Regions from separate parts of the Mycobacterium sp. IDUB_19 genome, predicted to be linked through region 1. Evidence: riboswitches for the same ligand, from Rfam matches in the RefSeq annotation. Region 1 holds a riboswitch; the other holds the start of a gene.
The links. Region 1 has a riboswitch for cobalamin ahead of ACZY0B_RS04625 ((2Fe-2S)-binding protein). Riboswitches for the same ligand answer to the same signal wherever they lie in the genome.
Positions count from the first base shown of each region.

Region 1 (15,971 bases):
CATCCAGCGAGGCATCCGCGGTTTCGAAATCCGCGTCCATCAAGGCGTTCAGAAAAGTCTCGACCGTGCGCGTGTTCGCGACGGCTGTCCCAGTCAGCTCGGTCATGGTGCCAGCGTAGGCGCGTGCCGGCCGGGCCCTGTGGCAGGGTAAGGCGGTGCGAGTCGCCGTGGTCGCCGGGCCGGATCCCGGGCACTCGTTTCCCGCGATCGCGCTGAGTCGGCGTTTCCAGGACGCGGGCGATCAGCCCACCCTGTTCACCGGCGAGGAATGGATCCAGGCCGCCCGCGACGTCGGCATCCAGGCTGTCGCGCTCGACGGGCTCGCGGCGACCGATGAAGACCTCGATGCCGGGGCCCGAATCCACCGGCGTGCGGCGCGGATGGCCGTGCTCAATGTGCCGGCGCTGCGCGACCTGGCGCCCGACCTGGTGGTGTCCGACGTCATCACCGCCGGCGGCGGCATGGCTGCCGAGCTGCTGGGCATCCCGTGGATAGAGCTCAACCCGCATCCGCTGTATCTGCCGTCGAAGGGGTTGCCGCCGATCGGCAGCGGGCTGGCGCCGGGTAGTGGTATCCGCGGCCGGCTGCGCGATGCCGCGATGCGGGCGATGACGGCGCGGTCGGTGCGCGCGGGTCTGGCGCAGCGTGAGAAATCCCGCGCCGAGATCGGACTGCCGGCGCGCGATCCCGGGCCGCTGCGTCGGCTGATCGCCACGCTGCCCGCGCTGGAAGTTTCCCGTCCGGACTGGCCGGCCGAGGCCGTCGTGGTGGGGCCGCTGCACTTCGAACCGACCGATCGGATTCTCGAGGTCCCGGCCGGCTCGGGGCCGGTGGTGGTCGTCGCGCCGTCGACCGCGCTGATCGGGACCGAAGGTCTAGCCGAAGTCGCGTTGGGCTGCTTGACGCCGGGGGAGACATTGCCGGCGGGATCGCGTCTGCTGGTGTCGCGGTTGGGCGGACCGGATCTGACGGTTCCGCCGTGGGCGGTGGTCGGGTTGGGACGTCAGGACGAGCTGTTGGCACATGCCGACGTGGTGATCTGCGGCGGCGGCCACGGAATGGTCGCCAAGACGCTGCTGGCCGGGGTGCCGCTGGTGGTGGTGCCCGGCGGCGGCGACCAGTGGGAGATCGCCAATCGGGTGATGCGCCAGGGCAGCGCGCGGCTGATCCGGCCGTTGACCGCCGACGCGTTGGTCCAGGCGGTCAACGAGGTGTTGTCGACACCCCGCTACCGCGAGGCCGCCCGGACGGCCGCTGCCGGCATCCACCGCGTCGCCGACCCGGTGCGGGTATGCCACCAAGCGCTGGCGCTCGCACGATGATGGCGATCGGTATGTTGGCTGGCGTGCGGCTGACGGAGTTCAACGATCGGGTGGTGTTGCGGTTCGGCGCCGCCTACGGCGCATCGGTGCTGGTAGACCACGTGCTGCCCGGTTTCGACGGCCGGACCGCTTCGCAGGCGATCGAGGACGGCATCGAACCACGCGACGTCTGGCGGGCGTTGTGCGCCGACTTCGACGTGCCTCGCGAGCAGTGGTGAGTATCGCGCGCTACCCGTGAGCGAGTGTGCGTCGAGGGCGCCCTACACGCACGCTTCCCGCCCTGGACGCACACTCAACGCCACCAGCGCACACTCATCTCCGACTCGACCGTGGCGCCTGGCGAAACACGCAGTCGCCGCACACGGCTCGCCCGGGTAGGCGATAAAACAGGCAGCAGCTGTCGCGCCTGAAGCCCAGATGCGAGCCGCTGATAGCGCCGGATCCGGACAGCACGCCGGTGTCCAGCAGGGAGTCGGTGATCTCGACAATCCGCGCGCGTAGGTCAGGCCGCGCCACGAGCAGCGCCCGCGACGCGCCGACCAGTGCGGACGCGATGTTGCCCGCCAGCAGGGCAGGCGCCAGCTTGACCCGCAGACCGCTCTCGAACGGCTGCATATGGTGTTGCACCACAATGCGATACAACAACTCCGCGGAGATGTCCGGCGCCGATATTCCGGTGGGTTCGGGCATGCGGAGCTGTGCCCCGTCGTCGGCACGTTGCAGGTCGTCGAGGTCCGGAACAACGCCATGGGCCAATGCGCATGCCAGCACCGGCGACCACAGCCGGGTGGCGTGGCCGAGATGAACCAGCGAGGCGCCGATCCGTAGGTCCGTCGTGTGGTAGCGCTCCGCGATGGTGTCGATCAAACCGGCGAAGCCGTCGGCGTAGTCCTGGCGGACCGGATGCCATCCTGTCCCGGCACCACCCACAGTCAGCGCGAAAAACCCTTTGTAGGAAGATATTTCGGCCAGCTCGGCGGAGATATCCATGCGTGCGCGACCACCCTCTCTGGGGAGATCCGCCCCAGTGGCTAGCGAGGAAGCGCCGACGGTGAGTATCTGGCTCTCGGGTCGCAAGGTGCCCGATCACAGTGGCGGGACCGCACCGGATTCGCACCGGTTTCCTCAGCTTGTGCAGGCCCGTCGACGCTCTTTCGGTAGCCGATATTGCCACACCGAACCGGCACGGCGTGTCGAACTTGAATCGAACAGGTGTTCGCCTACAGTGTTGATTGTTCGACGATGACTTGTCGGTGGGTCTCTCTAGTGTCACGGCCAACCGACCGATACCGGTCAGAGAACAACGACTACAGGAGAGACACCATGGCGCAAGCCCCCGACCGCGAGAAGGCTCTCGAACTGGCGATGGCCCAGATCGAGAAGAGCTACGGCAAAGGCTCGGTGATGCGTCTCGGTGACGAGACGCGGCAGCCGATCTCGATCATCCCGACCGGATCCATCGCACTGGACGTGGCCCTGGGCATCGGCGGCCTGCCCCGCGGCCGGGTCGTGGAAATCTACGGCCCGGAATCCTCGGGTAAAACCACCGTTGCACTGCACGCGGTCGCCAATGCTCAGGCGGCCGGCGGCGTCGCGGCGTTCATCGACGCCGAGCACGCCCTGGATCCGGACTACGCCAAGAAACTCGGCGTCGACACCGATTCCCTGCTGGTCAGCCAACCCGACACCGGTGAGCAGGCCCTGGAGATCGCCGACATGCTGATCCGCTCCGGCGCGCTGGACATTCTGGTCATCGACTCGGTGGCCGCGCTGGTGCCGCGCGCTGAGCTCGAAGGCGAGATGGGCGACAGCCATGTCGGGCTGCAGGCCCGGCTGATGAGCCAGGCGCTGCGGAAAATGACCGGCGCGCTGAGCAATTCAAAGACCACGGCGATCTTCATCAACCAGCTTCGGGAGAAGATCGGGGTGATGTTCGGCAGTCCGGAAACCACCACGGGTGGAAAGGCGTTGAAGTTCTACGCGTCGGTGCGCCTGGATGTGCGCCGGATCGAGACGCTCAAGGACGGCACTGACGCGGTCGGTAACCGCACCCGGGTCAAGGTCGTCAAGAACAAGGTGGCGCCACCCTTCAAGCAGGCCGAATTCGACATCCTCTACGGCCGGGGTATCAGCAGGGAAGGCTCGCTGATCGACATGGGTGTAGACCACGGCTTCATCCGTAAGTCCGGTTCCTGGTTCACCTACGAGGGCGAACAACTCGGCCAGGGCAAGGAGAACGTCCGCAACTTCTTGATGGAGAACGCCGATATCGGCAACGAGATCGAGAAGAAGATCAAGGAAAAGCTTGGCATTGGCGCGGTCTTGACCGATGACGACGTCCTCCCCGCTCCCGTCGACTTCTGAGCCCTCCCGCGAAGAGCAGGCGCGGGCGTTGTGCCTGCGCCTGCTCACCGCGAGGGCGCGCACCAGGGCCGAGTTGACCGGCCAGCTCACGAAACGCGGATACCCCGGCGACGTCAGTGCCCGGGTACTCGATCGGCTGGCCGCTGTCGGGTTGGTGAATGACCGGGACTTCGCCGAACAGTGGGTGCAGTCCCGACACACCAGGGCGGGAAAGAGCAAGCGCGCCTTGGCCGCCGAGCTACACACCAAAGGCGTCGACAAAGAGGTGATCACCACGGTGCTGGCCGGGATCGACGCCGGTGCCGAGCGAGACCGGGCCGAAGAACTGGTACAGGCCAAGCTACGACGGGACACGCTGAGCGGCGACGACGCGCGGATCACCCGCCGGCTGGTGGGGATGCTGGCACGCCGTGGCTACAGCCAAAACCTGGCCTGTGAAGTCGTCCTCGCCGAGCTCGCCGCCGAACGGGAACGCCGCCGGGTCTAGCTGCGGGTTAATGCCGTCGGCCCCGGTCGCCGTACCATGGCCCCGTGACTTCGACAGTGACGCCAGACGCCGCGAGCCCCTCCGGGGCCGTGGCGGGGTCGGCGCGCACCTATCAAGTCCGCACCTACGGCTGCCAGATGAACGTCCACGACTCCGAGCGGCTGGCGGGCCTGCTCGAGGCGGCCGGCTACCAGCGCGCCGCCAAGGGCGCCGACGCGGATGTGGTGGTCTTCAACACCTGCGCGGTGCGCGAAAACGCCGACAACAAGCTGTACGGCAACATCAGCCACCTGGCCCCGCGCAAGCGCGACAACCCGGACATGCAGATCGCGGTCGGTGGCTGTCTGGCCCAGAAGGACCGAGACTCGTTGCTGCGCAAGGCCCCATGGGTCGATGTCGTGTTCGGCACGCACAACATCGGGTCGCTGCCCACGCTGCTGGACCGGGCCCGGCACAACAAAGTCGCCCAGGTGGAAATCGTCGAGGCGCTGCAGGAGTTTCCGTCGTCGCTGCCGAGCGCTCGCGAATCCGCTTACGCCGCTTGGGTTTCCATCTCCGTCGGCTGCAACAACAGCTGCACCTTCTGCATCGTCCCGTCGCTGCGGGGCAAAGAGGTCGACCGCAGCCCGGCGGACATCCTGACCGAGGTGCAATCGCTGGTGGACGACGGCGTGCTGGAAGTCACGCTGCTGGGCCAGAACGTCAACGCCTACGGGGTCTCGTTCGCCGACCGGGCATTGCCCCGCAACCGCGGCGCCTTCGCCGAGTTGCTGCGGGCCTGCGGGGATATCGACGGGCTGGAACGCGTGCGATTCACCTCGCCGCACCCGGCCGAGTTCACCGATGATGTCATCGAGGCGATGGCGCAGACGCCGAATGTCTGCCCCGCCCTGCATATGCCGCTGCAGTCGGGATCCGACCGGATGCTGCGGGCGATGCGGCGGTCTTACCGTGCCGACCGCTACCTCGGGATCATCGATCGGGTTCGCGCGGCCATGCCGCACGCGGCCATCACCACCGACCTCATCGTCGGGTTCCCCGGTGAGACCGAAGAAGACTTCGCCGCCACTCTCGATGTGGTGCGCCAGGCTCGGTTCGCGGCCGCGTTCACCTTCCAGTACTCCAAACGGCCCGGCACCCCCGCCGCTGAACTCGACGGACAGCTGCCCAAGGCCGTCGTACAGGAACGCTATGAGCGGCTGATCGAGGTGCAGGAGCAGATCTGCATGGAGGGCAACCGGGAGCTGATCGGCCAGAGGGTCGAATTGCTGGTCGCCACCGGCGAAGGACGTAAGGACGCTCGCACGGCCCGCATGACCGGTCGGGCCCGCGACGGCCGGCTGGTGCACTTCACCGCCGACACAGCGGTGCGGCCCGGCGACATCATCACCACGGCGGTCACCGAGGCCGCCCCGCACCACCTGATCGCCGACGCCGGCATCCTGACCCACCGGCGCACCCGGGCCGGTGACGCGCACGCCGCCGGACAACGCCCGCGCGGCATCGGTCTGGGCATGCCAGGCGTCGGGGCCGCCGTCGATCCCGCAGAAACCCCAGCACCCCTTGGATGTACCCGATGACGAAAGACCACACCGGCTTTGACGCCCTGCGTGCCGAGATCGAGGCCGCAGAACGCCGCGTAGCACGCGAGATCGATCCTGGCCCAAGGGGATTCGTCGTTGCGATACTTGTTTTCGTGCTGCTGGGCTCGTTCATCCTGCCGCACACCGGACATGTCCGCGGATGGGATGTGCTGTTCAGCAGTCACGGCGCCGGCGCCGCCGCCTTGTCCCTTCCCTCAAAGGTATTCTCTTGGCTGGCACTGGTTTTCGGTGTCGGTTTCTCGATGCTGGCATTGCTGACGCGTCGCTGGGCGCTGGCCTGGATCGCGCTGGCGGGCTCGTCGATAGCCAGCGCGGCCGGGCTCTTGGCGGTGTGGTCACGTCAGACCGTGGCGGCCGGTCATCCCGGCCCCGGCATCGGGCTGTTCGTGGCATGGATCACCGTGATTCTGTTGACGTTCCACTGGGCCCGTGTGGTGTGGTCGCGCACGATCGTGCAGCTCGCGGCCGAAGAGCAGCGCCGCCGCGTCAGTGCCGAGCAACATTCCAGGCCGCTGCTAGAGACCCTGGGCGATTCGGACACTCCCGAGAGCCCCGAGGACGGGGCGCCCGCGGACCAGGCCGACGGCCGCTAGGACTTGCGGGTCAGCGCGTCGGCGGCCGCTTGGGCCCACTGGCGCCATTGTTCGGCATTGGCTTGTGCCTCTTGGGCTTCTTTGGTCCGGCCGGCCGCGGTCGCCTTGCGGGCCTGCTGCTCGTAGTGCTCGGCGCGGGTCGCGAACTGTTCGGCCCGGGCCTGCGCCTCGGGGTCAGTCCAATTCGCTTCGCCGGCGTCGCGCACCTTCTTCTCGACGGCGCGCAGCCGTCGCTCCAGGTCGGCCGACCGCTCCCGGGGCACTTTGCCGATCGCCTCCCATTTGTCGGCGATCGAGCGCATTGCTGCCCTGGCGGCCTCGTGGTTGCTGGTGTCGATCTTCTCGGCCTCGGCCAGCAGCGCCTCCTTGGCCGAGGCGTTGGCGCGGAACTCCTGATCCTTCTCCGATGTCGCGGCGTTACGGGCGGTGAAGAACGCGTCCTGGGCGGCCTTGAAGCGTCGCCACAGGGCGTCGTCGACGTCCCGGTTCGCCCGCCCCGCCGCTTTCCATTCGGTCAGCAGCTTGCGGAATTCGGCGCTGGTGCCGGCCCAGTCCGTCGAATCGGACATCTCCTCGGCCCGCTCGCACAGGCTTTCCTTGGACTGCCGCACTCCCGCGCGCTCGCGGTCCAACTCGGCGAAATGTGAACCCCGCCGCCGGTTGAACGCCTCGCGGGCCGCCGAATAGCGCTTCCACAGCGCGTCGTCGACCTTGCGGTCCAGACCACTGATTGTCTTCCACTCATCGAGAATCTGGCGCATCCGGTCGCCGGCGACCTTCCAATGCGTCGAGTTGGTGGCCAGCTCCTCGGCCTCGGCGGCCAGCGCCTCCTTGCGGGCGGTCTGCGCGGCCCGGAGCTCGTCGCGGCGGGAGCGATCGGCGGCGACCGCGGCGTCGGCGTGCTCCACCAGGGTGGTCAGCCGGCCCGCCAGCGCGTCGATGTCGCCCAGCACGGAGGCCGTCGGCAACATCTCGGCAAGCGCGGAGGCGTTGGCCTTGATCTTGCGCGCATCGCCGCTCCCGGAGGCCAGCCGCTCCTCCATCAGTGTGACCTCGGTGCTGAGGTCGTCGAACCGCCGGCCGAAGTGGGCGAATGCGGCCTCACGGTCGCCGGCCTGCCAGGAGCCGATAACACGTTCGCCGGCCGAGCTGACCAGCCAGACCGTCCCGTCGTCGTCGACGCGTCCGTACTGGTGCGGATTGCTGGTCGGGGGCAACACCACCGGGTGGGCGCTGGGTCGCGGTGTCGGTCCAGGGCCAGGCCGCGGACCCGGGCGTGGTGTCGGCTTGGGCGCGTCGCTGGAGCGGGGCGCGTCATCGGTCATGCGCTCGTCACAATCTTCTACACCCTTTCGCGCGTTCGCTGTCCCGCGCACCTGCCGCGCGTAGCGGCACCCGTTCAGTCGGGAGACCTGCTGCCATCAACAGCTGCTCCTTCACCGATTCCACCAGTATTCAAGCAGCTTGACGGGCTGTATACCGCAACCTGATCGTCGTCGTCGAGACGGCCCGTTGTGAAACAGTGGTGCACGCAGCATCTTTACTCGAGAACCGCCCTCGACGTCGGAGAGAACCCGCACATGGACAAGCTCGATGTCGCCGCGTTGCTCGCGTTGACTTCCGCGCTGTGCGTCGCGATCGGCGACGTCCTGCAGCAACGCGCGACGCACCGGATTACCGACCCATCGCTTCGCCTGCCGCAGCTGTTCACCAAGCTGGCCCGCAATCAGCGGTGGCGATGGGGCGTGCTGATCCTGACCGGCAGCATCGCGCTGCAGGCGGCCGCGCTGGACCAGGGTTCGGTGCTGCTCGTGCAGGCGTTACTGGTGCTTTCGCTGCTATTCGCGCTGCCGATCAGCGCGAAATTGGCCCAGCGCCCGGTGAGCAGCCGGGAGTGGATCTGGGCTCTGGTGCTGACGGCCGCGGTGACTGTGATCGTCACGGTCGGCAACCCGCGGGCCGGTCATGCGAACGCCTCACTTCAGACCTGGGCCTACGTGGCGGCGGTGCTGGGGCCGCTACTGGTCGGGTCCATCGTGGCCGCCCGCATCTGGGGCGGCGCGCTGGCCGCGGTGCTGTTCGCCTTCGTCTCCGGTGCGCTGTGGGGGATCTTCGCGGTGCTCACCAAGGGTGTCGTCCATCGGCTCGGCGAAGGCGGATGGGCGGTCTTCACCAGTCCCGAGCTGTATGCCTGGCTTCTGGTCGCGTTCGGCGGTTTCGCGTGGGAGCAGTCGGCGTTTCGGGCCGGCGCACTGACGGCGTCCATGCCGACCCTGCAGGTGTCCCAGCCGGTGGTAGCGGCGTTGCTGGGTGTCGTCGTCCTCGGCGAGACGCTGAACACCGGCCGCGGCGGAATGGTCGTCCTTATCGCGGCCGCGTTGGTGGTAGCGGCGGCCACCGCCGAGCTCGCGCGCGTCGATGCCGTCGCGACCGGTAAGCGCATCGACGCGGCGCTCGCTGGCGCCGTCGAGCAACCGGCGTAGCTGCGCGCACCCGGCCGGATAACAGTTCAATTCCACCGTTGCTGGGGGCGTAGGGCGACGTCGCTGCGCCCGGTACCGTAACAGTGACAATTGGTGTTGTTGGTACTTGTGGGGCTACAGGGGGCACGTCAAGATAGCGAAGGTGCGGTCGGTGCGACGGCGGCTGTGGCCCGCGATGTGGCCGCCACGATCGTCGTCGAGCCACCGGTGTCACACAGCCGGTCGTCCGGCTGTGTGACACCATTGGGGGCGAGTTCGTCGGTCTTGTCGGGCGTCAGCAGCCAGCCACAGCCGTGCCACAGGCTGTTCATAGGTTCGTGAACTACTTATTGCGCAGGACCGTTTCTTGTTCGAGCAGCGCAGACAGTTTCACCGCGCACACAACGGAAACGGTTCCGAAACGGGTAGTGCATACCCGCCGCAGATGATGGGCCCACGGGTCCGCACACCGGGGAGGACGTCGCAGATGCAGAAAACAGAAATCGCGGTTCTTCTCGCACTGCTCGCCGCGTTCGCGTCGGCGCTGGGGAATGTCGTCCGTCAGCGTTCAGCGCAGGAGATCACCGACAAACCGGTAGGCCACCTCGAGCTCTTCCGGATGTCGGTGCGCGATTCGAAGTGGTGGCTGGGAGCGGGCGGAGCGATCGCCAATTACGTGCTGCAGGCCGCCGCGCTGACGCTGGGCTCTGTGATGCTGGTCACGGCACTGCAGGTGACGGCCCTGCTGTTTGCGCTGCCGATCTACGCGCGGATGACCCGGCGTGCGGTCACCCGCTGGGAATGGACCTGGGCATTGCTGCTGGCCGCCGCGTTGACCGTGGTGGTCGTCGTCGGCGATCCGGATCCCGGAGCGTCGCGCGGGTCGGTGGGAACCTGGGCGGTGGTGGCCCTGGTGATGGGCCCGGCGCTGGTGTTCTGCGTGCTGGGCGCGCGGATCTGGTCTGGCTCGGTGGCTGCGGTGCTGCTGGCCATCGTCGCCGGTTCGTCGTTGGCATTGTTCGCGGTGCTGACCAAAGCCGTTGTCCAGGTCGTCGGAAACGGCGTCGGCGCGTTGCTGCTGGCGCCGGAGTTCTACGCGTGGATAGCCGCCGCGCTGGCCGGCATGATCTTTCAGCAGTCGTCGTTCCGTGCCGGTTCGCTGACCGCCTCACTACCGACCTCCGTCGTGGCCAAGCCGGTGGTCGGTTCGATCCTTGGCATCGCCGTGCTGGGCGAGTACCTGGACTGCACCGGGCCGGCCAGGCTGGTGCTCGCCGCGGGGATCGTGGTGGTGGTCGTCGCGACGGTGGCTCTGGCCCGCGGTGAAGCCGCGACCATGTCGAGCAAGGTCGCCGAGAAACTCGCAAAAAAAGCGCTGCGGAAATCGGGAGAGATGCGGCTCGCCGAGGCCGAATGCAGCTGACCGTTTCGCCCGGACCGACTAGCTCGTTGGCCTAGCGGGCATCGACCCTTCGGTTACTTTGGTGGCGTGCTGAGCGCCATCGCAATCGTTCCCTCCACGCCGCTGCTCCTTCCCGAGCTCACCGGGGCAGTGGCTGCCGAGGTGGCCGACCTGGCCACTGCGGTATTGGCCGCGGCCGCCCTGCTGCCGTTGCGGTGGGTGGTGATCGGAACGGCCGGCGCCGACGACGTGCTGGGCCCCAACGGAATCGGCAGCTTTGCCGGCTACGGCGCCGACGTGCGGGTCCGGCTCTCGCCCCAGGGCGGCGAGCGCTCCGAGCCGGTGGCCGACTTCTCGCTCTGCGCGCTGATCGCCGGCTGGCTGCGTGGCCAGGCGAGGCCCGAGGCCAGCGCGCAGGTCCGCGTCTACCGCGACGGCCATGACGTCGACACCGCGCTGGGTCTGGGCAGGCGGCTGCGCGCCGAGATCGACCAAGCGCCCGATCCGGTCGGTGTGCTGGTCGTCGCCGACGGCGTGAACACCCTGACGCCAGGCGCGCCCGGCGGCTATGACCCCGGCAGCGTCGATGCGCAGCTGGCCCTCGACGACGCCCTGGCGCACGGCGACACCGACACTCTGACCCGGCTGCCGGAGCAGATCCTCGGACGGGTCGCCTTCCAGGTGATGGCGGGACTGACCGAGCCGGGGCCGCGCGCGGCCAAGGAGCTGTATCGAGGAGCGCCCTACGGTGTGGGGTACTTCGCCGGAGCCTGGCAGCCATGAGACCACTGGCGATTATCGGGCCCACCGGGACCGGCAAGTCGCAGCTGGCCCTCGACGTCGTCGAGCAACTCAGCGGCGAGGTGGGCGCGGAAATCGTCAACGCCGACGCGATGCAGCTCTACCGCGGCATGGACATCGGGACCGCCAAACTGCCGGTCGAAGCGCGCCGTGGCATCCCGCATCACCAGCTCGACGTCCTGAACGTCGTGCAGACCGCGACCGTCGCCCGTTATCAGCGGGCCGCCGTCGCCGATATCGAGGCGATCGCGGCCCGGGGCGCGGTGCCGGTGATCGTGGGCGGGTCGATGCTTTACGTCCAGTCGCTGCTCGACGATTGGTCGTTTCCCGCGACCGATCCCGCGGTGCGGGCGCGCTGGGAGCAGCGGCTCGCCGAGCTGGGGGTGGGCGAGCTGCACGCCGAGCTGGCCCGCCGCGACCCGGCCGCCGCCGCCGCGATCCTGCCCACCGATGGCCGCCGCACGGTGCGTGCGCTCGAGGTGGTCGAGCTCACCGGCCAGCCGTTCGCCGCGTCCGCGCCCCGCATCGGTGTCCCACGCTGGGGCACCGCTATCGTCGGATTAGACTGTGACACAACGATTCTCGACGAAAGGTTGGCCCGCCGCACCGCCACCATGTTCGAGCACGGCCTGGTCGACGAGGTCCGCGCGCTGCTGCTCGAGGGCCTGCGCGACGGCGTAACCGCGTCTCGCGCGCTCGGTTATGCGCAGGTGCTTGCCGCTCTTGACGGCGACGGCGGTGAAGCTTTGCGTGACGCGCAGGAGCAGACGTACTTCGGCACCCGGCGCTATGTGCGACGGCAACGGTCGTGGTTTCGCCGCGACCACCGGGTGCACTGGGTCGACGTGGGCGCCGCGACCGAGTCCGACCGCGCCCGCATCGTCGCGGACACCTTGCGGGCGTGGCGGCACGTACCCTGAACAGGTGATCTTTACCAAGGGCCACGGCACCCAGAACGACTTCGTGCTGCTGCCCGACGTCGACGCTGCGCTGTCGCTCACGGCGGGGCGGGTGGCTACGCTGTGCGACCGGCGCCGCGGATTGGGTGCCGACGGGGTGCTGCGGATTACCACCGCGGGTGCCGCCCTGGCGGTCGGCGTGCTCGATCGACTGCCCGACGGTGTTGGCGCGAGCGACTGGTACATGGACTACCGCAACGCCGACGGGTCCACCGCGCAAATGTGTGGCAACGGCGTGCGGGTGTTCGCGCATTACCTGCGCGTCAGCGGGTGCGAGTCCCGCGACGAGTTCGTCGTCGGGTCGCTGGCGGGGGCGCGGATGGTCAGCCTGCACCATGCCGACGCCACCAACGCCGACATCACCGTCGACATGGGCAAGGCCAACCGGCTGGGCGCCGGGGAGGCCGTCGTCGGCGGCAGGCGCTTGCGCGGGCTGGCGATCGACGTCGGGAATCCGCACCTGGCGTGCGTCGACCCACAGCTGAGCGACGACGAGCTCGCCGCGCTGGATGTCGGTGCGCCCGTGCACTTTGACCGTGCGCAGTTCCCGGAAGGCGTCAACGTCGAGGTGCTCACCGCGGCCGCCGACGGCGTGGTGCGGATGCGAGTCCACGAGCGCGGGGTGGGCGAAACCCGCTCGTGCGGAACCGGAACGGTCGCGGCCGCGGTGGCCGCGCTGGCTGACGCCGGGGCCGACACCGGCACGCTGACGGTCCGCATACCCGGCGGCGATGTCGTCGTCACCATCACCGACGCCACCAGCTACCTGCGCGGGCCGTCGGTGCTGGTGGCACATGGCGAGATCAGTGATGCCTGGTGGAGCGCGCAGTAATTCAGATGCATTGCCGCCCGCGACGTGCCACCATCGAAAGTGGCTATGACATTCCCTGATTCGCCCGACACGGGCTCCCTAAATTCGACGCCCAGCGTCGGCGAACTCGCCCTCGAAGACCGATCGGCACTGCGCCGCGTCGCCGGGCTGTCCACCGAACTCGCCGACGTCTCCGAGGTCGAATACCGGCAGCTGCGCCTGGAACGCGTCGTGCTGGTGGGGGTGTGGACCGAGGGCAGCGCGGCCGACAACCAGGCGAGCCTGGCCGAGCTGGCAGCCCTGGCCGAAACCGCCGGTTCGCAGGTGCTCGAAGGCCTCATCCAGCGCCGCGACAAGCCCGACCCGTCGACCTACATCGGCTCGGGCAAGGCGCAGGAGTTGCGCGAAGTGGTCCTGGCGACCGGCGCCGACACCGTCATCTGCGACGGCGAGCTGTCGCCGGCACAGCTGACCGCGCTGGAGAAGGCCGTCAAGGTCAAGGTCATCGACCGCACCGCGCTGATCCTCGACATCTTCGCCCAGCACGCCACCAGCCGCGAGGGCAAGGCGCAGGTGTCGCTGGCCCAGATGGAGTACATGCTGCCCCGGCTGCGCGGCTGGGGTGAGTCGATGTCCCGGCAGGCCGGTGGCCGCGCCGGCGGCAGCGGTGGAGGTGTGGGCCTGCGTGGTCCAGGTGAGACCAAGATCGAGACCGACCGGCGCCGTATCCGCGAGCGGATGTCCAAGCTGCGCCGCGAGATCAAGGACATGAAGCAGGCCCGCGACACCCAGCGCAGTCGCCGGCTGCACGCCGCCTTGCCGTCCATCGCGATCGTCGGCTACACCAACGCCGGCAAGTCCAGCCTGCTCAATGCGCTTACCGGGGCCGGGGTGCTGGTGCAGGACGCGCTGTTCGCCACCCTGGAGCCCACCACCCGCCGCGCCGAGTTCGACCCCGATAAAAGGGGGGCCCGGCCATTCGTACTCACCGACACCGTCGGCTTCGTGCGCCACCTGCCCACCCAGCTGGTCGAGGCATTCCGCTCGACGCTGGAGGAGGTCATCGACGCCGATCTGCTGGTGCATGTCGTGGATGGCTCCGACGTCAACCCGGTGGCCCAGATCAATGCGGTGCGCCAGGTGGTCTCCGAAGTCATCTCCGACCACCACGGCGATGCGCCGCCCGAGCTCCTGGTGGTGAACAAGATCGACGCCGCAAGCGATCTGATGGTGGCCAAGCTCCGGCACGGGCTGCCCGGTGCGGTGTTCGTCTCCGCGCGCACCGGCGACGGCATCGACGCGTTGCGGCGGCGGATGGCTGAGCTCGCTGCCCCCGTCGACACCGCCGTCGACGTGGTAATTCCCTACGACCGCGGCGACTTGGTGGCGCGCATGCACGCCGACGGTCGCGTCCAGCAGGCCGAGCACAACCCGGAGGGCACCCGGATCAAGGCCCGGGTTCCGGAGGCGCTGGCCGCGAGCCTGCGGCAATTCGCGGCCGCCGGCGACGAGGTCTCTTAGCAGCGAAGTGCCGCTAGGGCGGCCCGGGGCCAGCTGCCGACCAACCGTCTGGTTGGTATATGTTGGGCGGCAGAGTTCCCGTTGGCCGGAGGTTATTCATGAGCAGCGCAATCAGGTATCAGCGCACACTGTTTGAACCCGAGCACGAATTGTTCCGCGAGTCCTACCGCGCCTTTCTCGAGCGCCATGTCGCGCCGTACCACGACGAGTGGGAGAAGGCGAAAATCGTCGACCGCGGCGTCTGGCTCGAGGCCGGCAAGCAGGGATTCCTCGGCATGGCGGTGCCCGAAGAGTATGGCGGCGGCGGCAATGCCGACTTCCGCTACAACACGATCATCACCGAGGAAACCACCGCCGGACGTTACAGCGGGATCGGCTTCGGACTGCACAACGACATCGTCGCGCCGTATTTGCTGGAGCTGGCTAACGAAGAGCAGAAGCAACGCTGGTTGCCGAAGTTCTGCACCGGAGAACTGATCACCGCGATCGCCATGACCGAGCCGGGAACCGGCAGTGACTTGCAGGGCATCAAGACCCGTGCGGTCAAGCAGGGCGATCACTATGTGCTCAACGGCGCAAAAACGTTCATCACCAACGGAATCAACTCCGACCTGGTGATCGTGGTGGCCCAGACCGATCCGGAGAAGGGCTCGCAGGGCTTTTCGCTGCTCGTCGTCGAACGCGGCATGGAAGGCTTTGAGCGCGGCCGACATTTGGACAAGATCGGACTGGACGCGCAGGACACGGCGGAGTTGTCGTTCACCGACGTCAAGGTTCCGGCCGAGAACCTGCTGGGCGACGAGGGCAAGGGCTTCATCTACCTGATGCAGAACCTGCCGCAGGAACGCATCTCGATCGCCATCATGGCGGCCGCGGCGATGCAGCAGGTCCTCGAGCAGACACTGCAATACACCAAGGAGCGCAAAGCCTTTGGCAAGCCGATCGGCAGTTTCCAGAACAGCCGCTTCGTGCTGGCCGAGTTGGCGACCGAGGCCACCGTGGTGCGCATCATGGTCGACGAGTTCCTCCGGCTGCATCTGGACAAAAAGCTGACGGCCGAGCAAGCAGCAATGGCCAAGTGGTACTCCACCGAAAAGCAGGTGCACCTGATCGACCGTTGCCTGCAGCTGCACGGCGGCTACGGCTACATGCGCGAATACCCAGTCGCGCGTTCCTATCTCGACGCGCGGGTGCAGACGATCTATGGCGGCACAACCGAGATCATGAAGGAAATCATCGGGCGCGGCCTCGGCGTTTAATCGCGTGATCCCAACCCCGGTCGGCTGGCGTCGTCGGTGGTGACCAATCCTGCTGCCACGCAACAACGAATCGTGGACGGCCGTGCAAAGCGCGCGCGCATGGTGACACGCAAGCACAACTAGTCCGCTTACGCTCTGGTTGCTCGGGTGTACGGCAAAATGATTGCTGCCCATGAATTGCTTCTTTGCTCGAGCGGATAGCCGGCGAACTGATGGCGTCGCGTACCGTCAGCGCATGTGTTTCGGCTTCGTGGAGCGCCTAATCACTTGCCCGCGGCATGTAGGAAGGCACGATTGGTCGCGACACGATCGTCGTCCCGCATCATTTCGACATCAGAGCGGTATCCGTTCTCGTAATATTCGCGAATTGCCTTCGCATTTCTTGT
Region 1 is NZ_JBVAXR010000003.1:178,623-194,593, forward strand. It holds gene ACZY0B_RS04610 (limonene-1,2-epoxide hydrolase) at 1-106, opposite strand, end outside; gene ACZY0B_RS04615 (glycosyltransferase) at 156-1,322, shown strand; gene ACZY0B_RS04620 (DUF3046 domain-containing protein) at 1,346-1,540, shown strand; gene ACZY0B_RS04625 ((2Fe-2S)-binding protein) at 1,635-2,312, opposite strand; cobalamin riboswitch at 2,356-2,482, opposite strand; gene recA (recombinase RecA) at 2,646-3,686, shown strand; gene recX (recombination regulator RecX) at 3,652-4,173, shown strand; gene miaB (tRNA (N6-isopentenyl adenosine(37)-C2)-methylthiotransferase MiaB) at 4,218-5,753, shown strand; gene ACZY0B_RS04645 (Rv2732c family membrane protein) at 5,741-6,370, shown strand; gene ACZY0B_RS04650 (DUF349 domain-containing protein) at 6,367-7,695, opposite strand; gene ACZY0B_RS04655 (DMT family transporter) at 7,951-8,853, shown strand; gene ACZY0B_RS04660 (hypothetical protein) at 8,982-9,164, opposite strand; gene ACZY0B_RS04665 (DMT family transporter) at 9,320-10,255, shown strand; gene ACZY0B_RS04670 (class III extradiol ring-cleavage dioxygenase family protein) at 10,322-11,017, shown strand; gene miaA (tRNA (adenosine(37)-N6)-dimethylallyltransferase MiaA) at 11,014-11,955, shown strand; gene dapF (diaminopimelate epimerase) at 11,960-12,826, shown strand; gene hflX (GTPase HflX) at 12,872-14,326, shown strand; gene ACZY0B_RS04690 (acyl-CoA dehydrogenase family protein) at 14,425-15,585, shown strand.

Region 2 (15,971 bases), on a different contig from region 1:
TGTTAGCAGCGCATTTGAGCCGGTTTCCGATCGGGCAATCTGATAGCCTTTAACAAAGATTTGGTTCGGCAGGAGGACGAATGCGTAGGTTTGCCCGGCCGCAGTCCTCTCGATATGTGCACCGTTAGCCATGGCCAAAGCCGAAACGTTGGCCAAGGGCAAGCGGACGACGGCCGATCGCCTGGATCAGGCCGACGACTCTGGGACGCGCCGCACCGAGATTCTGCAGACCGCGGCGTCTTTGATCGCGTCGTCGGGATTGCGAACCTCGTTGCAGGAGATCGCCGACGCGGCAGGGATTCTGCCCGGCAGCCTGTATCACCATTTCGAATCCAAAGAAGCGATCCTCATCGAGCTGATCCGCCGCTATCAGGATGATCTGCGTCGCATCGGCGAAAACGCTCAAGCCAGATTGGACGACGCCGATTCGCGACCCGCCGCCGAGAAGATCATCGAGCTGGGAGCGGCCATCGCCAACTGCGCCGTGCGGCACGGCGCAGCACTGCAGATGTCGTTCTACGAAGGACCGAGCGCGGATCCCGAGCTGATGCAGCTGACCCGCGAGCAGCCCGTCGCGATTCAAGAGGCCATGGTGCAAACGCTGCGCGCCGGACGGTGGAGCGGCTACATCAAGCCCGACATCGATCTACCCATACTGGCCGACCGCATCTGTCAGACCATGCTGCAGATCGGCCTCGACGTGATGCGGCACAACTCCCCTGCCGACCAGGTGGCAGAGCTACTGTGCCGAATCATCCTGCAGGGCTTGGCGGCCCGGCCACCGACCGATTCGGCATTGGATCGATCCAACGCCTTCTCGGCCGCCAACGACGTCATCGAGTCGTGGGCCGACGACAGCGACGCCGATCCCAGCGACAAGGCGGCCCACGTCCGCGCGGTCGCGCGAACCGAGTTCGGCCGCAAAGGGTATGAGGCCACCACGATCCGCGACATCGCGTCGGCCGCGGGTCTCGGCACCGGCACCGTCTATCGGGTGATCGGCTCCAAGGACGAACTGCTGGCCTCGATCATGGAATCGTTCGGACGCAAGGTCGAAGCGGGGTGGGTAAGCGTGCTGCGCTCGGATGCCACACCCATCGAGAAGCTGGACGCCCTGAGCTGGGTCAACGTCAATGCGCTGGACCAATTCTCCGACGAATTCCGGATTCAGCTGGCGTGGATGCGGCAGTCACCACCGAACACCCCCAACCCCGGCTGGTTGTATGCCACGCGGCTGCGGCAGATGAAATCGCTGCTCTCCGAAGGCATTCGCTCCGGTGAGATCCGCATCGACGCTCCCTCCACCGCGATGCTGGCGCGCTGCGTCATCGGCCTGCAGTGGATACCGGAGAACATTCTGCGCGAGGTCGGGAAACGGGCGGCGCTGATACACACCCGCGACACCGTGCTGCGCGGTGCCGCCGTTCGCGCCAAGTAAGACCGGCTATTTAATCGGCCCCCGGTATTGAACCAAATAACTGTTACCCATACAGTTGAGCAGTTAGAACCGCGTTGGCATTATCCGAGAAGGGGATTTCCATGACCATTGTCGATCGGTTGCGCTACGACGGCAAGCGCGCTCTCGTTGTCGGTGGCGCGACTGGCATGGGCGCCGCGGCGGCCAAGTCAGCCGCCGAGCTCGGCGCCGAAGTCATCGTGATGGATTACGCGCCAGTGAGCTATGACGTCGCCAAGTACATCCAGGTCGACCTGCGCGACCCCGCCTCGATCGACGCCGCGATAGAGCAGCTGGACGGTCCCGTCCACGCCCTGTTCTCTGCCGCCGGCATTGCCGACGGCACGACCGACCTGCTGAAGATCAACTTCATCGGGCACCGCCACCTCATCGACCGGTTGCTGGAAAAGAACCAGCTTCCCTCGGGCTCGGCCATCTGCTTCATCTCCTCAGTCGCCGGGATGGGCTGGGAGAACGACCTGGAACTGCTGACGGACTTCTTGGCGACACCGGACTACGGGTCGGCGGTGGCCTGGTCAGAGGCGCACGAGGCCGAAGGCATCATCCACTACGGGACCAGCAAGAAGATCGTCAACGCCTACGTGGCAACCCAGGGCCTTCCCCTGCTGAAGAAGGGCATTCGCATCAACGCGATCTGCCCGGGCCCGACCGATACGCCACTGGCCCAGGCCAACGCCGACCTGTGGCTGACCTTCGCGCAGGACTACCGCGACGAGACCGGCTCCAAGGTCCACACGCCCGAGCAGATGGGCGACGTGATGGCGTTCCTCAACAGTGCCGCGGCCTTCGGCGTCAACGGGATCACGGTGCTGGTGGACTACGGCCACACGATGGCCTCGCTGACCAACGCCTACCCGCCCGGCAAGCCGATCATCGACATCATCATGGGGCGCGTCAAACTTTAACGGCGGTACCGTCGGGGGCATGGCACGCATCGTCGTCATCGGCGGACACGGCAAGGTCGCACTGCCACTCGCTCGCATCCTGACCGAGCGCGGCGACGAGGTGACTTCGGTCTTCCGCAATCCCGGCCACTCCGACGAGGTCGCTGCCACCGGCGCCAAACCGGTGGTGGCCGACATCGAGCAACTCGACACCAACGCACTGGCCGATCTGTTGACCGGGCACGACGCGGTCGTCTTCTCGGCCGGGGCAGGCGGCGGCGATCCGGCGCGGACCTATGCCGTCGACCGTGATGCCGCGATCCGGGTGATCGATGCCGCCGGGCAGGCCGGCATCAAGCGGTTCGTGATGGTGTCCTACTTCGGCGCGGGTCCGGATCATGGTGTGCCGCAGGATGATCCGTTCTTCGCCTACGCGGAAGCCAAGGCCGCCGCGGATACCCACCTGCGGGCCAGCGAACTGGACTGGACCGTTTTAGGTCCAGGCAGGCTCACGCTGGAGCCGGCTACCGGCCGCATCGTCGCCGGCCAGGGCAAGGGTGAGGTCTCCCGCGCCGACGTCGCGCTCGTCGTGGCCGCCGCACTGGCCAACGATTCGACCATCCGGCGAACCATCGAATTCAACAACGGAGACATCCCGATCGCGGTGGCGTTGGCGGGCTGACTAAGCTGCTCATCGCAGCTGGTCTGCTTGCGCCGCACCCGCGGCGCCGGCATCGAGCGAAGCAACGTTAGTAACGCTTCGTGAGAGGGAACCCGGTGAGAATCCGGGACTGTCCCGCAACGGTATGCAGGAACGACCGCCGTCATAAGGCACTGGTCCTCAGAAGGATTGAGACTGGGAAGCGACGGCCACTAGGAGCACCACCCGGTGCGCGCCTGCGAGTCCGGAGACCTGCCAGCTGTGCCGGGCGCGCCGCGCTCGGCGGCTCATCGCCTCGTGGAATGGGCGTTTGGCTGCAGCCGTTAACGGTAGTACTTAGGTGCGCACCGCAATCGGATCGGCTGCATGTCCGCCGGCGGTGGCCACCACGCCGATTGAAGGACGAATATCGTGACCCCTCAAGCATTCACAGCGACAGTTGTCGGCTCTCCGCGCATCGGCCCGAAACGGGAACTCAAGCGCGCGACCGAGGGCTACTGGGCAGGACGCACCAGCCGAGCCGACCTCGAAAACATCGCCGCGACCTTGCGGCGCGACACCTGGAAGGGCCTGGTTGACGCCGGGCTGGACTCGGTGCCGGTGAACACCTTCTCCTACTACGACCAGATGCTCGACACCGCGGTCATGCTCGGCGCGTTGCCGGCCCGGGCCGCGCAGGTTCCCGACGAGCTGGACCGCTACTTCGCCGCGGCGCGCGGCAACAAAGATGTCGCGCCGCTGGAAATGACCAAGTGGTTCGACACCAACTACCACTACATCGTTCCCGAGATCGAGCCCGGGACGAAGTTCGCGCTGGACCCGGGCAAGGTGCTCGCCGAGCTGAAAGAGGCTCTCGGGCAAGGCATTCCGGCACGTCCGGTCGTCATCGGACCGGTCACCTTCCTGTTGCTGAGCAAGGCCGTCAATGGTGGCGGCGCGCCGATCGAACGGCTGCAGGAGCTGGTGCCGATTTACTCCGAGCTGCTGTCGCTGCTGGCCGACAACGGCGCGCAGTGGGTGCAGGTCGACGAGCCGGCGCTGGTCACCGACATCTCCCCCGACGCCCCCGCCCTGGCCGAGGCGGTCTACAACGCACTGGGCAAGGTGAGCAACCGCCCCGCCATCTATGTCGCCACCTACTTCGGTGACCCCGGCGACTCGCTGGGGGCGCTGGCCCGCACACCCGTCGAGGCAATCGGCGTCGACCTGGTTTACGGTGCCGACACCGCGGTGGCCGCGGTGCCCGAGCTCGCCAACAAGATCCTGGTGGCCGGTGTCGTCGACGGGCGCAACATCTGGCGCACCGACCTCGAAGCGGCGCTGGGCAAGCTGGCGACCTTGCTGGGTTCGGCGGCCACGGTCGCGATCTCGACGTCCTGCTCCACCCTGCACGTGCCGTATTCGCTGGAGCCGGAGACCGGTCTCGACGATGCGCTGCGCAGCTGGCTGGCGTTCGGGCAGGAGAAGGTCGCCGAAGTGGTGGCGCTGTCCCGGGCGCTGCATGAGGGCCGCGACTCGGTCGCCGACGAGATCGCGGCCTCCAACGCCGCCGTGGCCTCCCGAAAGAAAGACCCGCGGCTGCACAACGACCACCTTCGGGCCCGGATCGATTCGATCGTGGCGTCCGGTACCCACCGCGGCGACGCGGCACAGCGGCGTGCCAGCCAGGAGGAGCGGCTGCACCTGCCGCCGCTGCCGACCACAACGATCGGCTCGTTCCCGCAGACCGTCGCGATTCGCAAGGCCCGCGCCGCGCTGGTCGCCGGTGAGATCGACGAGGCCGAATACGACCGCAGGATGAAGCAGGAGATCGCCGACGTCATCAAGCTGCAGGAGGACCTCGGCATTGATGTGCTGGTGCACGGCGAGCCCGAGCGCAACGACATGGTCCAGTACTTCGCCGAGCAGCTGGACGGCTTCTTCGCCACCAAGAACGGCTGGGTGCAGTCCTACGGCAGCCGCTGCGTGCGGCCGCCGGTTCTCTACGGTGACGTCATCCGCCAGCGGCCGATGACGGTGGAGTGGGCCAAGTACGCGCAGTCGCTGACCGAAAAGCCGGTCAAGGGCATGCTGACCGGCCCGGTGACGATCCTGGCCTGGTCGTTCGTCCGTGACGACCAGCCGTTGGCCGACACCGCCAACCAGGTGGCGCTGGCCATCCGCGACGAGACGGTGGATCTGCAGTCCGCCGGCATCGCGGTGATCCAGGTCGATGAGCCCGCGCTGCGCGAGCTGCTGCCACCGCGTCGCGCCGATCAGGACGACTACCTGGGGTGGGCGGTCGGTTCGTTCCGGCTGGCCACCTCCGGGGTCGCCGACGCAACGCAGATCCACACGCACCTGTGCTACTCGGAGTTCGGCGAGGTGATCGGCGCGATCTCCGATCTGGATGCCGACGTCACGTCGATCGAGGCGGCACGCTCGCACATGGAGGTGCTGGACGACCTGAACGCGGTCGGCTTCGCCAACAGCGTGGGCCCGGGCGTCTACGACATCCACTCACCGCGGGTGCCGAGCACCGGCGAGATGGCCGCATCGCTGCGCGCGGCGCTGAAAGCCGTTCCGGCGGAGCGACTGTGGGTCAACCCCGACTGCGGGCTCAAGACGCGCAACGCCGACGAGGTGAACGCGTCGCTGCAGAACATGGTCGCCGCCGCGCAGGAAGTTCGCGCAGGGGTCTAAGGCTGCGCCGAATCTAATGCCACTGCGATTTTCAAACCGAAATTTCGCAGTGGCGTTAGGTTCGCGGGTTTACTCCTCGAGCTGGGGTTCGGACTCGGACTCGGGTTCGGGCTCCGACAGCACCTGGACCGGCACATCGTCGGCCCAGGGCTGGCGGGTGACCATGTCCGAGACTTTGACGATGCCGCGCTCGAACTCGCCGGTCGCGGCGTCGACCAGCCGATAGGACTGGGTCTGACGATGGATGGGCTGCGCGTCGAGTAGCACGACCCGCACTTCACCGGGCAGGAAGCCGCAGCGCTGCTGCATCGCGGCGATCAGCTGCTCGTTGTGCATGTGGCCGTCGCCGAAATTCCATCCGACTGCGGTGCTGCAGATCCGCTCGCCGTCGGTGATGACGTAGTCGTCTTCGTTCTCGCCGGCCATCGCTCGGTGCGCCAGCGTGAACAACGCCCTGCCGTGAGTGTTCATGGCGCGGAACGCATATCCGAGATACATCGGGATCTGCGCGCGCTCCTTGCCGTACACCTTCTCCAGCTGGGCCGCGGGCATGCTGGCGATCGAGACGATGTTGTGGTTGATCTTTTTGTCCGCCGATGCCTTGATGCACCACAGCGTGGTGTCCCAGTTGCCGGCGTAATACCGCATGCCGGGCAGGAACGAGATCTTGCGCGGAAACAGGTTGCCCGCGATCACGATTCCGGCGATGAACGCGATGAAAATCGCCACTGGCACAGGGTTTTTCAGGTCGGCCAGTCCGGTATGAGCGTGGCCGACGAACAGCGCCAGCACGCCGAAGATCATGAACACATTCCACTCCAGCGGCACGCCCATCGGGATCGCGGTCAAGATGCCCAGGTGAAAGATCACCATGATCGCCGCGGCCACCGCGGTCCACCAGCCGCCGTGCGCGACGAACAGCGCGACGGGCACACACATTTCGATGAAGGTGCTTACGTGGGCGAAGAGCCGCGACAGCCGTCCGGGCCGCAGGTCGTCGGGGAACTTCTCGAAGAACATCCGCTTGACGAACCGCGGACGGAACAGCGGATTGTTGGACATCATCGTGGAGATCACGAACGGGAAGTGCTTATTGAGCTTGGATGTCGCGGCACCCATCCAGATCACCAGGAACACCAGCTTGGCGGCGACGATCATGTCGACACCGCCGAACACGAACGTCACCGCCAGCGTCGCGTAGACCTCACCGCGGGCCGCCAGGAAGATCACCTTGTCGCGCAATCCCAGCACGCCGAGGAGCAGCAGGATCAGCACGATCCGCCACGTTGGGATCAACCCGACCTGGGTGCTCAGCTCCGGCACCGGGCCGGTGCCGTCGGCGAACAGGGTCAGGAAGGTCACCAGCAACAGCAGCCCATACAGCGCGACGTCCACCAGCGTGCGGGCCGTGCCCTTGGTCGCCGGGACGCGCTTCGGCCAGGGCGGCAGCCGGATGGTGTCGGGCCGCAGCCAATACAGGATCGACCCCAGCGGCGGCTTGATCCGGTTGTTCAGCGGCCCGAAGCCGCAGCCCAGCCCGATCACCTCGAACAGCATCGTGTAGAGCACGACCTTCTCGAACACGATCGGCTCGGAGTACCACGACATGACGTGGGTGAAGGCCAACCCGCGGGTGGTCGGCACCGCCAACAGCCAAGCGAACAGGATGTAGAGCAGGATCTTGCCGACGTAGAACAGGTGCAGCACGACCGGCGTTCCGAAGCCGACCTCGGCCCAATGTCGTGCCATCGGCCGGATCTTTTCGCTGCGGCTGAGCTTGCTCCACTCGTCGATGTCGACCTGCGGCAGTTCGGGTTGGAGAAATCCCATGGTTTCACAGACTAGAACGTGTTCTAGCGAAGCGCGCTGAGGATCGCGGATGACATCCTTTGCTCGCGGTTTGTTCGCCGGATAGCGTGAGATGTTGGCACCCGTTGAGGAGATGTCCATCATGACCAGACTTCGGTTCCTGATCTCGGCTACCGCGCTGGCGCTGGTGACTGCCGGCTCGCTCGGCGCCGGCACCGCATACGGCCAGGCGCCCGCAGCGGGCGACTCGTGCACGGAGTTGCACACCACCACGCAGGACATCAACGGCCGGACGATGTGGTGCAACCCGACCATGACCGGCAACCACAGCCTGGTGTGGCAGTACGGCGGGCCGACGGACTAGCCGACCTTTGCCAGCCGGTCGGTTCCCGGATACCGTCAGATTGAGTCCGCATGTGGCTTAGGAGACGTCCATCATCAACAGACTTAGATTCGTCGTATTGGCGCTCATTACTGTTGCCACACCGACCACCTTCATCGCCGGGAGCGGTGTTGCCAACGCCGCGCCACCCTCGCCGGGTCAGCCGTGCTCGGGGTTGCACGCAACCACCCAGGACGCAAACGGCCGGACGATGTGGTGTGAGCCACCCGGGCCCGAATTCAACGTCCTGTTGTGGCAGTACGGCGGACCCAGCTAGCCGTCGAGCTTGCACTCCGGCGGGTGCCCGCCGCGCGCGCCCCGAGTAGGCGCTCGACGGCCGGAGCGTCCGTAAGTAGTTCACCGCGCCAGAGCAGAAACTCGAAACTGCAGTGGGCGGATTTCGCGAAGGGTTCCGTCAGATCGTGGCGCCGCGACGCGTTGCGGAATAAAATTCCTTTCGCCCCAATGGGTCTGCCGATACGGTACGAGGGAATCATGTTCAATTTACTCCGGAACAGATTGTCGGCAGCGGCGATTATCGCTTTCACCGTTGGCGCATGCTGCTCGCCTTCCGAACCGGAAGCTGCCTGTGCAAGCCCGTCCGAAGATCCCATGACGCAGCCCGCTGCCAGTATGGAGAGTAAGGACGACGACACGGCGATGCCAACCCAGGCCTGCGGCTTGGCTAAGCTGATCAAGAATGATCCCGATCCGCCGTTGTATCCCTACATCGGAAGCGCGCATTGGCACGTGCCGTGGGGACAGGACTATTTTGATCAAGGCCTGAGATTCTACTTCGCTTTCAACAACCGCGAATCTCTAAGGGCATTCCGCAAAGCGGCTTCTGAGGCCGATGAGAATGGAATTCCTTGCTCGGCATGCCACTGGGCCCAAGCTCTCCCGCTGGGAGTAGACATCAATATGAAGACACAATCGGAGTCCGACCGGGAGGCTGCAAATGTCGCCCTCGACCGTGCCAGGGAAGCCAATCCAAACCCGAAAGATGACGAGATCATCCGGGCGCTCCGGGGACGTTACGAGGATTGCAAAAATCCGGACAAGAAAGTATGCCAGCAGGATCGCAACCGGGCCTATTATACCGGGATGGAAACAGTGCTGAAGGATTTCGGCAGCGATGACCCCAACGTCATCACGCTCTTCGCCGATTCGGCGATGAACCTGGCGCCATGGGCTTATTGGGACGAACACGGAAATCCAGTCCTTGGTGCGAAAGAGCCGATCACGGAGGCAAAGAAGCAACTCGAGAGGGCCTTGAAATTCGTCCAATACCCGCCAAACGAAGGGCCGATCCACTGGTATATCCACCTGATGGAGCAGTCGCCGACGCCCGACGCGGCTAAGCAATACGCGGACCTATTGGCACCGCTTGCGCCGAACGCAGGTCATCTGGTCCACATGCCGTCGCACATCTATTACCGCATGGGAGACATGCAGAACGCGATAAGAGCCAACAAAGCAGCGATTGAAGCGGACGAAAGGTATTTCGGTACCGAGCCGGAATTGAATCGCCCGGACGATGACCGCTATATAATGGATTATTACCTCCACAATATTCGTTTCTTAATCGCCGCCGTAGCGTTGAGCGGCGACAACGGGCAACACGATGTTGACCGTTATGCAGAAAAGCTGCTCCAATCGATGCCAGACAGAGCAAGCAGAGCCGACGCGGACGCGGACAGAACCGCCTATTATCTGGCAAAAGTGAATTTTTCCAGCACGGCGGATATTCGCAAATTCGAGCGACCGAATTCTTTCGAACAGCAGCCGCTCGCGAACATTGCCTACGCTTATACGCAACTGATGGCGGATATCTGGGAGAAAAAGGATCCCATGCAGTCGGCCGGCGAATTGGATGACGACGTCGCCAAATATGGCATGAACGCGCGCTGCGATCCGGCGCCCGGCGTCCAACTCTCCCCCATCCGGTGTGTGCCCGCGATCCTTAGTGACCTGGGACATGCGCAGGTGGCGGTCTGGAAGACGAACTGGGACGCCGCGGTAAAGGCTGCGGAACACGCTAGGGATATCCAGGACGCCATGCGCTATATCGAGCCTCCCTTGTGGCTCTACCCCGCGGGCCAGACGCTGGCCTCGATCCTGATCCGGAGGGTGGACGCCGGCCATGGGGGACCAGGCGATTTGGCGACGGCCAAGCAGGACCTGTTCACGAGCCTGAACAAACTCCCCGACGGCAATCCCAACCTCCGAATCCCGACGGGGACTTTTCCCGGAAACGGCTGGGCTTACTACGGGCTTTGGGAGATCGCGACGCGGGACGGCTCACCCAAGGCCGACATCGACAAGGCCTGGATAGATCTCAACGACCATTGGTTCGGGACCAACGATTTCCGAACGCTCGATCGCCTGTAGGTCAGCGCGGACTAGCCGCCTTACTTGAATGCCAGTGCCCGCTGTTCGCGCCCCGAGTAGGCACTCAGCGGCCGGATCAAGGAGTTCGACGCGGCCTGCTCCATGAAGTGAGCGGTCCACCCGGTGATCCTGCTCATCACGAAGATCGGCGTGAAGCAGGCGATGTCGAATCCCATCAGGTAGTACGCGGGACCAGTCGGAAAGTCGAGATTGGGCAAGATGCCGGCGGCGTCAAACATCTCGGCTTCCAGGATGTTGTAGATGTCCAGCCAGAGCCGGCCGTCGCGCCTCGCGGCCACGCGTCTCAACGCCTCCTTCATCATCGGTACGCGGGAGTCACCGTTCTTGTAGACCCGGTGTCCGAATCCCATGACTTTTTCCTTACGGCTGAGCTTGCCGCGCAACCATTCTCGCGCGTTACGCGGATCGCTAATCTCGATCATGTCGTGCATGACGGCCTCGTTGGCGCCGCCGTGCAGGGTGCCCTTGAGCGCACCGATGGCCCCGGTGACCGCGCTCCTGCGAGACCGTCAAAACACCGGTCAGCCAACACTTTTAACAATTTGCGTCAGCGTCAAGCATCCAGGGCGCCCGGCCGGTTGGCTCGGCACGAGCAATCGGCCTGAACTCCGCGTGAAATCCGCGCGAACCCACTATTGCCACGCCGCGATCGGTGTAGTTTGCTGCTAGCACCCAACTGCAACCGAGGAGCCGATCGTGGCAGACGTCGATTATTGCGTTGTCGGAGCGGGTTTCGCGGGTCTGACAGCCGCGTTCCGGCTGAAGCAAGCGGGGCACTCGGTGGCCTTGCTGGAGGCTCGCGACCGGGTAGGTGGTCGCACATTCACCGTCACTCGCGACGACGGGACATGGATCGATCGCGGTGGCGCGTGGATCGGGCCGGGCCAGGACCGGATTTACGCGTTGATGAGCGAGTTCGGCGTACCGGAATACAAGCAACACAACGACGGCGACGCGATGATGATCGTCGGCGGCAAGAAGCACCGCTACGGCGGCACCATCCCGTGGACCGTGAGCCCGTGGGCCGTCGCCAACCTCGGGCTCGGACTGGCCAGCATCGAGAAGATGACCAAGGCGATTCCGCGTGAGGCGCCGTGGGAGGCGAAGAAGGCCCAGGAGTGGGACCGAATCAGCATTGGGGAATGGATCCATAAGAACACCATGTCCAACGAGGCCGCCGAGATGCTGGACATGGCCTTTGCCGGTCTCTACACCTCGGCAGCGTCAGAGACGTCGTTGCTGTGGGGGCTGCTGCAGACGGCCTCCGCCGGCGGACTCACGTTCGCGATTTCGGGCAAGGGTGGTTCCCAAGACGCCCGCCCGGTCGGTGGGATGGGCGCCCTGCACCGCCCGATGGTGGCCGCACTGGGCGACGCACTGCACCTTTCGCAGCCGGTCCGGCAAATCGCCCAGGATGCCGACGGTGTGACAATCAGCGCGGCCGATATGACGGTGCGGGCGCGCCGAGTCATTGTCGCGATCCCGCTGGCGATCGCCACCTCGATCCTCTACGAGCCAATGCTCCCGGTGGACCGAGCATTTCTGCACCAGCGCATTCCCAGCGGCGCGGTCATCAAGATCTCGATCTTCTACGACGAGCCGTTCTGGCGTGCCGACGGACTGTCCGGCCAGTCCGCCGCGCCGAACTCCCCGGCTACCCTGACCATCGATGCCTGCACCGACACCGCGGACCCGGGCATCATGTGCGTCATCACCGAGGGATCCGCCGCGCGCCGGCTGACCTCCCTCGACGAGGCCGAGCGCAAGTCGGTGGTCATCGGCGAGCTCGTCGACCGGTTCGGCAGCAAGGCCAAAGCGCCGCTGGAATATCACGAGCAGAACTGGACTGTGGACCGCTATTCCGGTGGCGGAATGATCGGCCACGCCCCCACCGGCGTGCTGACCGAATACGGCTATACCTTGCGCGAACCCTGCGGTCGTATCCATTGGGCAGGCACCGAGAGCTCGGCGGTCATGTGCGGGTGGATCGATGGAGCGATTCGTTCCGGGGAGCGCGCCGCTGCCGAGGTGACAGCGGCCGAAACCGCCGCGGTCGCCTAGCCGGGATACGCCAGCCTGGTCATCCCGGGCGTGCCCGCCCAACGGTTCGGTGCCAGAATGAGCCGAATGTCGGCATCACGGGGGCCTGACCAAGAGAGTTGGCGGGATGGGTGTAAACCTCCCAGGCCTTGTCGGTCGTCGCGCAACTCGGCGATATCGGCTCCGCCTAAGCGCTAGGGCCGGCAGTGGTTTCTATGCCCGGGAACAGGTTCGGCTGCTCCGAATCTATCTGGGCGCCACCACCTTTCTGTACCTCTACGGCGTGGTGTTCACTCTCTTCCCGATTCGCCACGGCCTGACGTACGCGAATCCGGCGGGCGGTATCGTCGCGATCTGCCTCGGCGTCGCGGCGTTGGCCTGGCTGGGCGTCCGTCCCGACAGGACCGCGCCGGCGACGGCCGCGGCGATCGCGGCCACCCCGATCGTGATGGCCTTCCACGTGGCGATGATCGCCGAGTTCGTCTGCCTGATCGCGCCGATCTTCCTGGCGATGTACCTGCGCGCCTTCCACTCCCCGCGCCGCGGCGCGACCCTGGTGGCCGTGCTGACCGGGGCGTCGGTGCTGGCTCTTGCGGTCGCGCCGGCCCCGAAGTTGGTGATCGACTACTTCATCTTCGCGATCGCGATCGTCGGGGCCGCCGAGTCGTTCGGGCTGCTGATGCGAGCCCTGGTCGACGCGGCGTGCACCGATCCACTGACCCGCCTGCTCAATCGAGCGGGCTGGGAGATCGCCACCGCTGACCTGTTGGCCCGATCCCGTTCGGCAGCTGTCACTGTCACCGTCATCGTGCTCGACATCGACAACTTCAAACAGATCAACGACACCCAGGGTCATCTTGCCGGCGATGAACATCTGATCAGCCGCGCGGAGCGCTGGCGAAAGCTGGCGCCCGCCAACGCCGTTCTGGCCAGGCTAGGTGGCGACGAGTTCGCGGTGTGTATCGCCGACGGCGAGGGCCCGACGCAGGGCAATTGGGAGCAGTTCGTCGCCGACGTCCGCCTGCACACGCCGGGCACCAGCATCGGCACCGCATCTCACAACGGTGCAAGCGCCGACATCGCCTTGCTGTACGCGGCCGCAGACGCCGAGCTGTACGACGCCAAGCGGAAGAAACTTCCGGGCGCCGCGGACGCCGACCTGCGCCGCGGAGCGCTGGGAAGCTAGCCGGTCTGCTTAGCCGGCGGCCGGTAGAAGATCAGCAACTGGCCGATGGCTCCGGCGAGGCCGAGCCCCACCGAGATCAGCAACCCGTTCCAGCCGATCAGCGGGTCGTTGATCCCGAAGATCGCCCAGTCCAGGCTGAGCCGGCCGGGTCCCAGTGTGGCCACGGCGATCGCGGACAGCGCCAGGACCAGGTTGTACTCCCAGCCCTCTTTGACGATGAAGAACCCGTTGTGGCGATGCACGGTCCACGCCGCGACCAGCATCAGCGAGACAAAGCCCGCGGCCGGAATCGGCGTGAGCAGCCCAAGGGCCATGCCCAGTCCCGCGGCGATTTCGGTGGCGGCGGCCACGGTGGCGTGGAACTTGCCCGGCTTCATACCGATGCTCTCGAACCATCGCGCGGTGCCCGGTATCCGGCCGCCGCCAAAGAACTTGTTGTAGCCATGCGCGGCCAATGTCACGCCCAGCACCAGCCGCAGGATCAGTAATCCGACGTCATAGGGAGTCATACGTGCCAACCTAGATCATCGGGCGGATCGGATAACAGCAGCGGTGAGCGGCTGTGTCTGGCGATTCGTGTGGGAACATAGCGGGCGTTCCCGCGATTGCCACAACTAGCTGAACCAGGAGGGGGTGCACCACGGCTCGTATCGCACGAGGCAACAGCACCCCCGAAAGCAGATCGATCGGGCATGCGGCCACCTCCACCGACCACACCGTGGTGTTGCTGAACGGCGACGCGGAGCATCCGCGGGAGATCCTGGGCAACAAGGGCCACGGCATCGAAGTCATGCGCCGGCACGACTTGCCGGTGCCGCCCGCGTTCTGCATCACCACCGAGGTGGGTCTGCGGTGTCTGACCGAGCCCGCGGCCACGCTGGACGCGATCTGGGACGACGTGCTCGACCGAATGAAGTGGCTGGAGCGCGAAACCTCACGCACGTTCGGCCGGGGCCCGCGTCCGCTGCTGGTCAGCGTTCGCTCGGGGGCCACGCTCTCGATGCCCGGCATGATGGACACAATCCTGAACCTGGGCCTCAACGATGCCGTCGAACATGCGCTGGCCGCATCGGGAACCGAGAACTTCGCCCGCGACACCCGGCTGCGGTTCACCGGCATGTACCAGCGCATCGTCGGCGGCGAATCGCAATCCGTCCCGGACGACCCGTACGCGCAGCTACGGGCGGGCATCGAGGCCGTGTTCGCGTCGTGGAACTCGCCGCGTGCGGTTGCCTACCGCGACCACTACGGCCTCGACGATCGTGGCGGCACCGCGGTGGTCGTGCAGGCCATGGTGTTCGGCAACCTCGGCCCCAATTCCGGTGCCGGAGCGCTCTTCTCACGCAACCCGATCACCGGCGCCAACGAGCCTTTCGGGGAATGGCTCCCCGGCGGCCAAGGCGACGACGTGGTCTCGGGATTGGTCGACGTGGAACCGATCGCCGCCCTGCGCGACGAGCAACCGGCGGTCTACGACGAGCTGATGGATGTCGCCCGCACCTTGGAGCGGCTCGGGTCCGACGTGCAAGAGATCGAGTTCACCGTCGAAGACGGCAGACTCTGGCTGTTGCAGACCCGGGCGGCCGAACGCTCGGCGCAGGCGGCGGTCCGATTGGCGCTGCAACTGCACCACGAGGGGCTCATCGACGCCACCGAGACACTGCGCCGGGTGACCCCGACACACGTCAAGGCATTGCTGCTGCCCGCACTGCAACCCGAAATACGTTTGGCCGCACCGCTTTTGGCCAAAGGACTGCCCGCCTGCCCGGGCGTAGTCTCGGGTAAGGCATACACGCAGGTGGACGAGGCGCTCGATGCCGCCGACCGCGGCGAGCAGGTCATCCTGGTGCGCGACCACACCCGCCCCGAAGATGTCCTGGGCATGCTGGCCGCGCAAGGCATCGTCACCGAGGTCGGCGGGGCCGCCAGCCACGCCGCGGTGGTCAGCCGCGAACTCGGCAGGGTGGCGGTGGTGGGCTGCGGCAACGGAGTCGCCGCAACGCTGGCCGGTAGACAGATCACCGTCGACGGCTACGAAGGCGAAGTGCGCGAAGGCAATCTGGCCCCGTCCTCGTGGTCGGAGAACGATACGCCCGAACTACGCGAACTCGCCGAGATCGCGCGGCGGCTCAGCCCGCTGCGTGCACACGCCGACGGCGACCACCCGAGGCTGGACGACACCTCCGACGCCGCGGTGCGCACCGCCCTGGAAAACGGGCGTACCGATGTGGTTTCGGCCTCCCCGCTGATCGTCATGCTGGCCGCGCTGCGACTGACGGGCCCGGCGTGACCGAATTGGCCGTGCTGCAAACGATCCGGCTCAAGGGCCGGGTCACCCCGGCCGACCTGGCCGCCACCCTGGGCGAAAACGTTGACGACGTCACCGAACGGCTGACCGCGGCGGGCTTGCTGGTCGGCGGGGCGACGTTGCGGATCAG
Region 2 is NZ_JBVAXR010000013.1:45,711-61,681, forward strand. It holds gene ACZY0B_RS12930 (TetR/AcrR family transcriptional regulator) at 131-1,438, shown strand; gene ACZY0B_RS12935 (SDR family oxidoreductase) at 1,540-2,382, shown strand; gene ACZY0B_RS12940 (SDR family oxidoreductase) at 2,402-3,043, shown strand; cobalamin riboswitch at 3,095-3,296, shown strand; gene metE (5-methyltetrahydropteroyltriglutamate--homocysteine S-methyltransferase) at 3,434-5,704, shown strand; gene ACZY0B_RS12950 (DUF3556 domain-containing protein) at 5,774-7,534, opposite strand; gene ACZY0B_RS12955 (hypothetical protein) at 7,656-7,877, shown strand; gene ACZY0B_RS12960 (hypothetical protein) at 7,975-8,172, shown strand; gene ACZY0B_RS12965 (hypothetical protein) at 8,391-10,286, shown strand; partial or broken gene ACZY0B_RS12970 (citrate/2-methylcitrate synthase) at 10,307-10,804, opposite strand; gene ACZY0B_RS12975 (flavin monoamine oxidase family protein) at 11,004-12,368, shown strand; gene ACZY0B_RS12980 (GGDEF domain-containing protein) at 12,475-13,533, shown strand; gene ACZY0B_RS12985 (DoxX family protein) at 13,530-14,042, opposite strand; gene ACZY0B_RS12990 (pyruvate, phosphate dikinase) at 14,219-15,823, shown strand; gene ACZY0B_RS12995 (MarR family transcriptional regulator) at 15,820-15,971, shown strand, end outside.
Region 2: another riboswitch for cobalamin. It lies ahead of metE (5-methyltetrahydropteroyltriglutamate--homocysteine S-methyltransferase); the one in region 1 lies ahead of ACZY0B_RS04625 ((2Fe-2S)-binding protein).